DNA from 4 places in the Quatrionicoccus australiensis genome. Region 1 is predicted to be linked to each of the others. Evidence: predicted binding sites of a transcription regulator. Region 1 holds the regulator's gene; each other region holds the start of a gene.
The links. Region 1 encodes FNR, which switches genes on or off when oxygen is low (the NO sensors DNR and NnrR bind a similar motif). Its sites were predicted from a motif close to TTGANCTAGNTCAA; they were not measured.
Positions count from the first base shown of each region.

Region 2: the regulator FNR is predicted to act here: its motif matches at 1,007-1,020, upstream of KI612_RS09420 (cytochrome c oxidase subunit 3 family protein).
Region 3: the regulator FNR is predicted to act here: its motif matches at 885-898, upstream of KI612_RS18890 (cytochrome-c peroxidase).
Region 4: the regulator FNR is predicted to act here: its motif matches at 752-765, upstream of KI612_RS07850 (acetate uptake transporter).

Region 1 covers NZ_CP075188.1:3,130,321-3,132,491, forward strand. The annotation lists gene hemN (oxygen-independent coproporphyrinogen III oxidase) at 1-761, opposite strand, end outside; gene fnr (fumarate/nitrate reduction transcriptional regulator Fnr) at 847-1,587, shown strand; gene KI612_RS14970 (TonB-dependent receptor) at 1,763-2,171, shown strand, end outside.
Region 2 covers NZ_CP075188.1:1,967,079-1,969,249, reverse strand. The annotation lists gene KI612_RS09430 (CbbQ/NirQ/NorQ/GpvN family protein) at 1-116, opposite strand, end outside; gene KI612_RS09425 (cytochrome C oxidase subunit IV family protein) at 116-376, opposite strand; gene KI612_RS09420 (cytochrome c oxidase subunit 3 family protein) at 373-972, opposite strand; gene KI612_RS09415 (methyl-accepting chemotaxis protein) at 1,382-2,171, shown strand, end outside.
Region 3 covers NZ_CP075188.1:3,997,051-3,999,221, forward strand. The annotation lists gene KI612_RS18885 (hydrogen peroxide-inducible genes activator) at 1-795, opposite strand, end outside; gene KI612_RS18890 (cytochrome-c peroxidase) at 962-1,969, shown strand; gene ccmA (cytochrome c biogenesis heme-transporting ATPase CcmA) at 2,100-2,171, shown strand, end outside.
Region 4 covers NZ_CP075188.1:1,653,579-1,655,749, reverse strand. The annotation lists gene KI612_RS07855 (O-acetylhomoserine aminocarboxypropyltransferase/cysteine synthase family protein) at 1-601, shown strand, start outside; gene KI612_RS07850 (acetate uptake transporter) at 863-1,519, shown strand; gene KI612_RS07845 (type II and III secretion system protein) at 1,584-2,171, opposite strand, start outside.

The DNA.
Region 1 (2,171 bases):
TGCGCATAGTTGTAGATCGACAGGCGTTCCGGATCCATCGCCAGAACACGTTCCAGGGTCCGGTTGAAACCCATCACCGACTGGTGCGGCAAACCGTAGATCAGGTCGATCGAAATCGACTTGAAACCGTTGGCACGCGCATCGCGGATCACGTTGTAGGTTTCTTCTTCGCTCTGGACGCGATTCACCGCAACCTGGACCTTCTCGTCGAAGTCCTGGACACCGACACTCATCCGGTTGAAACCAAGTTCGCCAAGCAATGCAACGGTTGCCGTATCGACCTTGCGCGGATCGACTTCAATCGAATATTCGCCGCCTTCAAGCAGCTTGAAATGCTTCTTCGTTTCCCCCATCAACTGGCGCATCTCGTCGTGCGACAGGAAGGTCGGCGTACCACCACCCCAATGCAGCTGGATGACCTCGTGCTCACCATCACGGCCTTCCAGGCAGGCAGCCTGCATGTCCAGCTCCTTGGCCAGGTACTTGAGGTACTTGCCGCTACGCGCATGATCCTTGGTGATGATCTTGTTGCAGGCGCAGTAGTAACAGATGGTGTTGCAGAAAGGGATGTGGAAGTATAATGACAAGGGTCGGCTGATTGCGCCGATGTTGCGTTTGCCCAGCCACAGTTTGGCTGCGTCCGAATCGAAAGCCTCAACGAATCGGTCCGCTGTCGGGTACGATGTATAGCGGGGGCCGTTCACATCGAAGCGGCGAATGATCTGAGGATCGAAGACGAGGTTTTCAGTTGCGAAATTCATTAAACATACCGGCAAATTTTGATTGGATTATGTTGCGGCGCTGCACAATTTCCGTTGACTTGGATCAAGCGAACGCAGGTTGATAATGCCCCAAAACACGGCCATTCAGGAAATTTCCCTCTCCGTCATCAAGACGGCATGTTCGAACTGCAACTTGCGCGAACTATGCCTCCCGTTCGGGCTCAGTCTTGATGAACTCGAGCGCCTCGACGATCTCATTTCGACCCGGCGCCGGATCAAGCGCGGCGACCACCTTTATCGTGCCGGCGAGGCCTTCGACTCGATCTACGCGATCCGCAGCGGCTTTTTCAAGACCGATGTGCTGCTCGAGGATGGTCGCGACCAGGTAACCGGCTTCCAGATGGCCGGCGAACTGCTTGGTCTGGATGGCATCAGCACCGAATTTCACACCTGCAACGCAATCGCTCTCGAAGACAGCGAAATCTGCTCGATCCCCTTCTCCCGCCTGGAAACCCTGTCGCGCGAAATCCACAATCTGCAGCACCATTTCCACAAGGTGATGAGCCGCGAAATCGTGCGCGACCACGGCGTCATGATGCTGCTCGGCACGATGCGCGCCGAAGAACGCCTTGCTGCCTTCCTGCTCAACCTGTCGCAGCGTTTCACGGCCCGTGGCTTCTCGCATGCCGAGTTCTACCTGCGCATGACGCGCGAGGAAATCGGCAGCTATCTCGGCCTCAAGCTGGAAACCGTATCGCGCGCCTTCTCGCGCTTCCAGGAAGAAGGCTACATCGCCGTGCAGCAGAAACACATCCGCATACTTGATGTAAATGGCCTCAAGGCCCTGATGAATCACCAGCGCTGAGTCAGCGGCAAGCATCACCGTCGCAGCAGCAAAACCGCAGAAACTCTGCTGATCAGTCGCCAGGCCTCCCCCCGCAAAAGAAAATTGCCGATGTCATCTGCGGCAATATGCCGCATTCCTGTGCGCAATCAACTCTAAGAGAATCCGCCGGTTAAAAATATAACCGGGGAAATCCATGCTCTTGCGCATCCATCCATTAGCCGCCGCCATGGCGCTCGCCTTTTCATCGGCTGCCTTCAGCCAGACTGCACCCGATACCGCCAATCCGGACCAGGTCATGGACAATGTTCTGGTACGCGCCAGCCGCACTGACGGCATCGATGCGCAATCCGGCTCGGTCAGCAATGAACAGGTTCGCGCCCAGCGTCCGGCGACCAGCGATACCGCGACCCTGCTCAAGGACATCCCCGGCGTCAGCCTGAACAGTGCCGGCGGCGTTTCCAGCCTGCCCGCCATCCACGGCCTGGCCGACGACCGCCTGCGCATCAAGGTGGACGGCATGGACCTGATCTCGGCCTGCGCCAATCACATGAACTCGCCGCTCTCCTACATCGACCCGAGCAATGTAGAACAGATCAAGGTAT
Region 2 (2,171 bases), 1.2 Mb from region 1:
GTCGGCCCCTTGATCAGCACCGGCAGCTTGTTGCGCCAGGCATGTTCGAACAGCGCCACCTCGGCGCCCTCGGCTTCGTAGTACGGCGCTTCCGTTCCTGGCGTGCGCATGTCCATCAGATTCCCTTCCAGTAAGCAGCCATATTGACCAGCAAGACGAGGCAAAGCCAGCCAATGACCGTCCCCTGCCAAGCCGGCCTGACGCCCCGCAGGGCCATGAATTCGCGAATCACCAATACGCCCTTGACACCGGCGATGGCGAGAATGGCCTGTACGGTCGACGTGCCGGCCAGGCCGTTTTCGCCCAGCCACCAAGTCACGGCCGTACCTAGTAAAAGCACCAGCCATACCGCATCCGTGCGCAAACTTGTGTTCATCGCAGCACGTAGACCAGCGGGAAAAGCACGATCCAGACGAGGTCGACCATGTGCCAGTAGCTGGCACCGCTTTCCATGCCATGGCAGTCGGCCGCCGAATAGCCGCCCTGCCTGGTCTTGTGCCAGACGAAGACGAGGATGAGCAGGCCGAGAATGACGTGCATGAAATGAAAGAACGTCAGCGACAGGTAGAACATGTAAAACAAATTGGTATCGAGATTGATGCCGGCCGCGAACTTGGCGTCGTACTCGAACAATTTGACGACGAGAAATCCGAGCCCGGCGAGTATCCCGGCCGCCAGCCAGCGCGCGCTGGCGACACGGGCATCGCCCTTGATCGCCACCACCGCGCGGGCGACGCACCAGCTGCCGGTAATCAGCAGGATCGTGTTGAGCGCCCCGGCATTCCGGTCCAACGTCAGCTGCATTTCGTTGAACAACTCGACATGGCGCGCCCGCGCCACACCGTAAAGCACAAAGAGGACGGCAAAGGCGAGCAACTCGGCAAGAATGAAAATCCAGATCGCCAGATCGCCCGGCGGATCAAGGAAAACCCGCCGGACTGGCGGCGGCACATCAAGGCTGACAGAAGACATGTCCGCATGGTGCGGGTCAGGCGCGTCAATTACCTTGATCTAGATAAAATTATCGCCCCAGCGGCAAACCACCCGCACTGTTTGCTGCGCGGAGATGCAATTACCCGCAGATATTCCGGAAATGGATCAGGCTGCCCGGGGACTTACCCGGAAGGAATACCGGTTTCCTGCATGCCAGGCAAAACACTGTCGGTATGAACAGACACCGCCCGGCGTATCAAGAAGCGGGCCGCATGCCGTGTGTATTTTCCCGCGCGGCGCCTGGCACTTAACCAATACTGCATAGCTGCCAATACCGACTTCCGTATATTGCTTAAGTCATAGCCCCTGCGTAGCATCGGCCGGCAAATTATTGAGCACTGACCCGCCAAAAGCGCCAACAGCTGCCAAAAAACATGGGAAAACAGCAATGCGTAACAACCAGCCTGTCACCAATACGGAAACGCATCTTCCGGAAGGTCAGTTCATCTACTCGCGAACCGACCTCAAGGGAAACATCGTCGAGGCCAACGAAGCCTTTGCCCGGATCAGCGGTTTCCGGCGCGAAGAGATGATCGGCCAGTCGCACAACCTGGTCCGCCATCCCGACATGCCGCCGCAGGCCTTTGCCGACATGTGGCAGGACCTCAAGCAGGGGCGGCCGTGGCGCGGCGTGGTCAAGAACCGGCGCCAGGATGGCGGTTTCTACTGGGTCGTTGCCAATGCTTCTCCGGTCCGCGAGAACGGCCAGATCGTCGGCTACCAGTCGGTGCGCACCTGTCCCAGTCGGGAAGAAATCAAGGCGTCCGAAGCCATCTACCAACGCCTGAAACAGGGCGACACCTCGATCCGGATTTTTCATGGCCGGGCCGTTCCCGCCCATGCCTCTCCCTTCTCCCTGTTTGCCGGGATCGGTCTGCAACCGATGCTGTTCGGAATCTTCGCGCTGTTGCTGAGTCTGGCGGTATTCGCCGCCTCCGTGCTGCCGGCCTCCGCGCTTCAGGTGCTTGCCGGACTGGGGGTGCTCTGGAGCCTGTTCTTCCTGCTCTTTTTTGCCCCGAGACTGCGCAATGACCTGGAAAAAGCCAACGACTATCTGGAAAACCTGCTGCTCAGCGGCAACCTGAAACAGCGCTTCGATCTCGCCCGCCCCGACGATCTCGGCGTGTTCGTCCGCAAGGTCGACCGTTTCGTCTCGTCGGTCCTGGCCATGGTCCAGG
Region 3 (2,171 bases), 870 kb from region 1:
TGATGGCTCCGGTGCGCGAAAGGGTATGACGCTGATCAGCTCGTTGCTGTAGGGATGCCCGAGCGCCCCTTCGGGCAGCACCGAGACGCCCAGCCCGGAGGCCACCATGCAACGGATGGTGCCGATCGAGTGACCGAGCCGGACATCGGTTTCCGGGCTGCTCACCTGCGGGCAGGCACCCAGTACCTGGTCGCGGAAGCAGTTGCCGGCCTTGAGCAGCAGCACTTCGTCGCCAGCCACTTCCTCGGGACTGATTTCCGCCATGTTTTCCCAGGCATGACCGCGCGGCACGACAACCTTGAAGGACTCATCGTAGAGCGGCCGGGTCAGCACGCCGGGCAAATCGAAGGGCAGGGCGATGATGACGACGTCGATGTCGTTGTCGCGCAGCATGTCGGCCAGCGTCGCCGTCATGTTTTCCTCGATGGCAAGCGGCATGCCGGGTGCCACCCGCTTCAGCGACAGGATCAGCTGCGGCAGCAGGTAGGGGCCGATGGTGTGAATGACGCCGAGACGCAACGGCCCTTCCAGCTGGTCGCGGCCGCGCATGGCGATCTGCCGCACCTTGTCGGCTTCGGCAATGGCCTGCTGCGCCTGCTCGACGACGCGGCGCCCGACCGCACTCGGGCTGACAAAGCCCTTGCCGCGCTCGAACAACTGCACGCCGAACTCGTCTTCGAGACGGGCGATCGACACGCTCAAGGTCGGCTGGCTGACCGAACAACGTTCGGCAGCACGACTGAAATTACCCTCCTGGGCGAGGGCAACGATGTAACGCAATTCGGTCAAGGTCATGACTATCCTCCGCAAAATGGTGGGGTCTACCGCCCCTTGCTGTTATAGGCACAAGCTATAGCGCCTATATACAAAACCCATAAAAATCATTGACTTGGATCAATGTTAACACATCCAGACAGGAGAGAATGGCCGCAGCAATTTTTCACAAAGGGAGAGCATAACGATGAAACGCACCATTCTGTCCACCGCCCTCGCGGTCATTTCCGGCCTGCTCATCGGCCATGTCGCCCAGGCTGCCAGCCAGGAGCCGATCCAGCCGATCGCCGCAACCAAGGTCAGCAATCCGGCCCTGGTCGAACTCGGCAAGAAGCTCTACTTCGACCCGCGCCTGTCCAAGTCCGGCTTCATTTCCTGCAACTCCTGCCACAACCTGTCGATGGGCGGCACCGACAACATCAAGACCTCGATCGGCCATAACTGGAACGAAGGCCCGATCAACGCACCGACCGTACTCAACTCCAGCCTCAATGTCGCCCAGTTCTGGGACGGCCGCGCCGCCGATCTCCAGGCCCAGGCCGGCGGTCCGATCGCCAACCCGGGCGAGATGGCATTTACGCACACCCTGGCGATCAACGTGCTGCAATCGATCCCCGGCTATGTCGCGGAATTCAAGAAAGCCTTCGGTACCGAGAAGGTGACCATAGAGGAAGTCACCAAGGCCATCGCTGCCTTCGAGGAAACCCTGGTCACCCCGAACTCGCGCTTCGACAAGTGGCTGAAGGGCGACAAGAAGGCGCTGAGCAAGAATGAACTTGAAGGCTACAAGCTGTTCAAGGACAGCGGTTGCGTCGCCTGTCACAACGGCCCGGCCGTCGGTGGCAACTCCTTCCAGAAAATGGGTCTGGTCGAAGCCTACAAGGCCTCGAGCCCGGCCGAAGGCCGCTCGGCAGTGACCGGCAAGGATGCCGACCGCTTCAACTTCAAGGTGCCGACCCTGCGCAACGTCGAAATGACCTATCCGTACTTCCATGACGGCGCCGCCAACACGCTGCCGGAAGCGGTCGACACCATGGCTCGCATCCAGCTTGGCAAGAAGTTCACGGCCGATGAAAACGCCAAGGTCGTCGCCTTCCTGAAGACGCTGACCGGCGACCAGCCGAACTTCAAGCTGCCTATCCTGCCGCCGTCGGCCGATGCCACGCCGCGTCCGACCCCGTTCGAGAAGAAATAAGGGGCAGCCCGGAAAATCGACGGGGGCTGCGGCCCCCGTTTTTCTTGGCCGTTTTGTTTGATTCCCATCAATCTGCCGGTACACTTGCGCGCTCATAATTCACCGCTGATTTATTTCGGTTTTTCCCCTGATGCTTGAAGCTGACAATCTGGAATGCGTGCGCGGCGAGCGCCGCCTGTTCGCAGGCCTCAGCTTTCGGCTG
Region 4 (2,171 bases), 1.5 Mb from region 1:
GTGGGCTGAACACAAGACCAAGTTCAAGCGCCTCAACGAGCCGGACGTCTCCTACCACGGCGTCGTTTACACCGAAGCGCTCGGTGCCGCCGCCTACATCGGCCGCGCCCGCGTCGTGCCCTTGCGCAACATGGGCGCCGCGATCAGCCCGTTCAATGCCTTCCTGATCCTGCTGGGCATCGAAACCCTGGCCCTGCGCATGGACCGCATCTGCGAAAACTCGCTGAAGATCGCCAACTTCCTGAAAAACCACCCGAAGTGCAGCTGGGTCAATTACGCCGGCCTGCCCGACCACAAGGATCACGCCCTGGTCCAGAAGTACATGGGCGGTCGCGCTTCCGGCATCCTCAACTTCGGCGTCAAGGGTGGCCGCGAAGGCGGCGGCAAGTTCCAGGATGCATTGAAGCTGGTCACCCGCCTGGTCAATATCGGCGATTGCAAGACCCTGGCCTGCCACCCGGCTTCGACCACGCACCGCCAGCTGTCGCCGGAAGAACTGGCCAAGGCCGGCGTTTCCGAAGACATGATCCGTCTGTCGGTCGGTATCGAACATGTCGACGACCTGATCGCCGACCTGGATCAGGCATTGAACGCCGCCTGATCGAACCTGAACTTCAGGACAAGCCCGGCCGAGCGCCGGGCTTTTTTTATGCCAAGAGCAAAGCCGAAATTCAACATCGTTAAAGCAATTTATTTAAACAAAACAATAATTTACCAAGACAGTGCACGACCGGAAATAGCACACCAACTCTTGATCTGGATCATAAGGAAGCGCTTATCCGGAACACAGAATAGCCCCCACAAAGACGAACGCTCGTATGCGACGCCGACAAAATCATTAAACCAAGAAGGGGAGAAATCCATGCAGCAACCAATCAGCGAAACCAGGATCGTCATGTCCGACCCGACCGCCCTCGGCGTGTTCGGTCTTTCCATGGTCACCTTCGTCGCCGCTTCGGCCAAGATGGGCTGGACCAGCGGCGTCGCCTATCTGATCCCGTGGGCACTGTTCCTCGGTTCCATCGCCCAGATCTGGGCCTCGGCGGTCGACTTCAAGAAAAACAACTATTTCGGCGCCATCGTGCTCGGCGCCTACGGCCTGTTCTGGATTGCCGTCGCCATGCACTGGGCAATCAGCCTCGGCTGGCTGGGCGCCGTCGGCGACAAGGCCGATCCGAAGCAACTGGCTTTCGCCTGCATCGGCTATTTCATTTTCTCGCTGTTCATCATGGTTGCCGCCTTCGAAGCCAACAAGGTGTTTGCCGCCATCCTGGTGCTGATCAACATCCTGCTGCCGTCGCTGGCGCTGTCCATCCTCGGCATCAATCACGAAGTCTTCGGACCGCTCGCCGCCTGGTCGGAACTGGGCATTTCCCTGCTCGGCTTCTATGCCGCCGGCGCCAACTTCCTGAACAACTTCTTCGGGCGTACCGTGCTCTCGCTCGGCGCACCGTTCGGCTGGATCAAGAAGGGACCGCTCCCCGCCGCCAAGCCGCAAGTCGTCAAGGCAGCCGCCTGAAATACGCCAGGCCGTAAAACGAAGGCCGCCTCGAGGGCGGCCTTTTCGTTGGCGCTTGCCGGTCTTATTCGACTTCCTCGACCATCAGCCAGACCGCGCGGTTGTCGCGCGCCTCGCTGGTCGACAGGCTCATCGCCCCACCCTGGTTGCTGCTGGCCTGACTGCCGCCACCGCCCAATTCGATCCATTCGCCGAGTCGACCGCTGACCGTCGTCGACAGACGCTGCGTATTGATCGCACCGCGCCCGTAGGCATCCGTGCTGTCGGCCTGCTGGCTGATTTCCAGGCTGACGCGCTGGCCGTTCAGACGTGGCACGGCGTAGAAGCCGCGCCCGACATCGCGATAAACCACTGTTTCATTGACCAGCGCCCCGCCCGGCCCGACCATCACCTGCCGCATCGGGATCGGCAGTGAGCGCCCGATCTGGATGAAGGCACGCCCGCCCTCGACGGTTTGCACCATCTGCGCCGCACTCTCGCCGCGCACGCTCTTCGTGTCCCAGACCCGCGCCTCGGCCTGCGAGCGGCGCCCCGTACCCAGCGCCAGTTGCCCACTCGCCTCAACACCACGCGCGCTGTCTTCGCCCTGGCGATTCTGCGAAACACGAATGATCAGGCGCCGCGTCGGCGTATCAATGGCGGCCAGCACGCG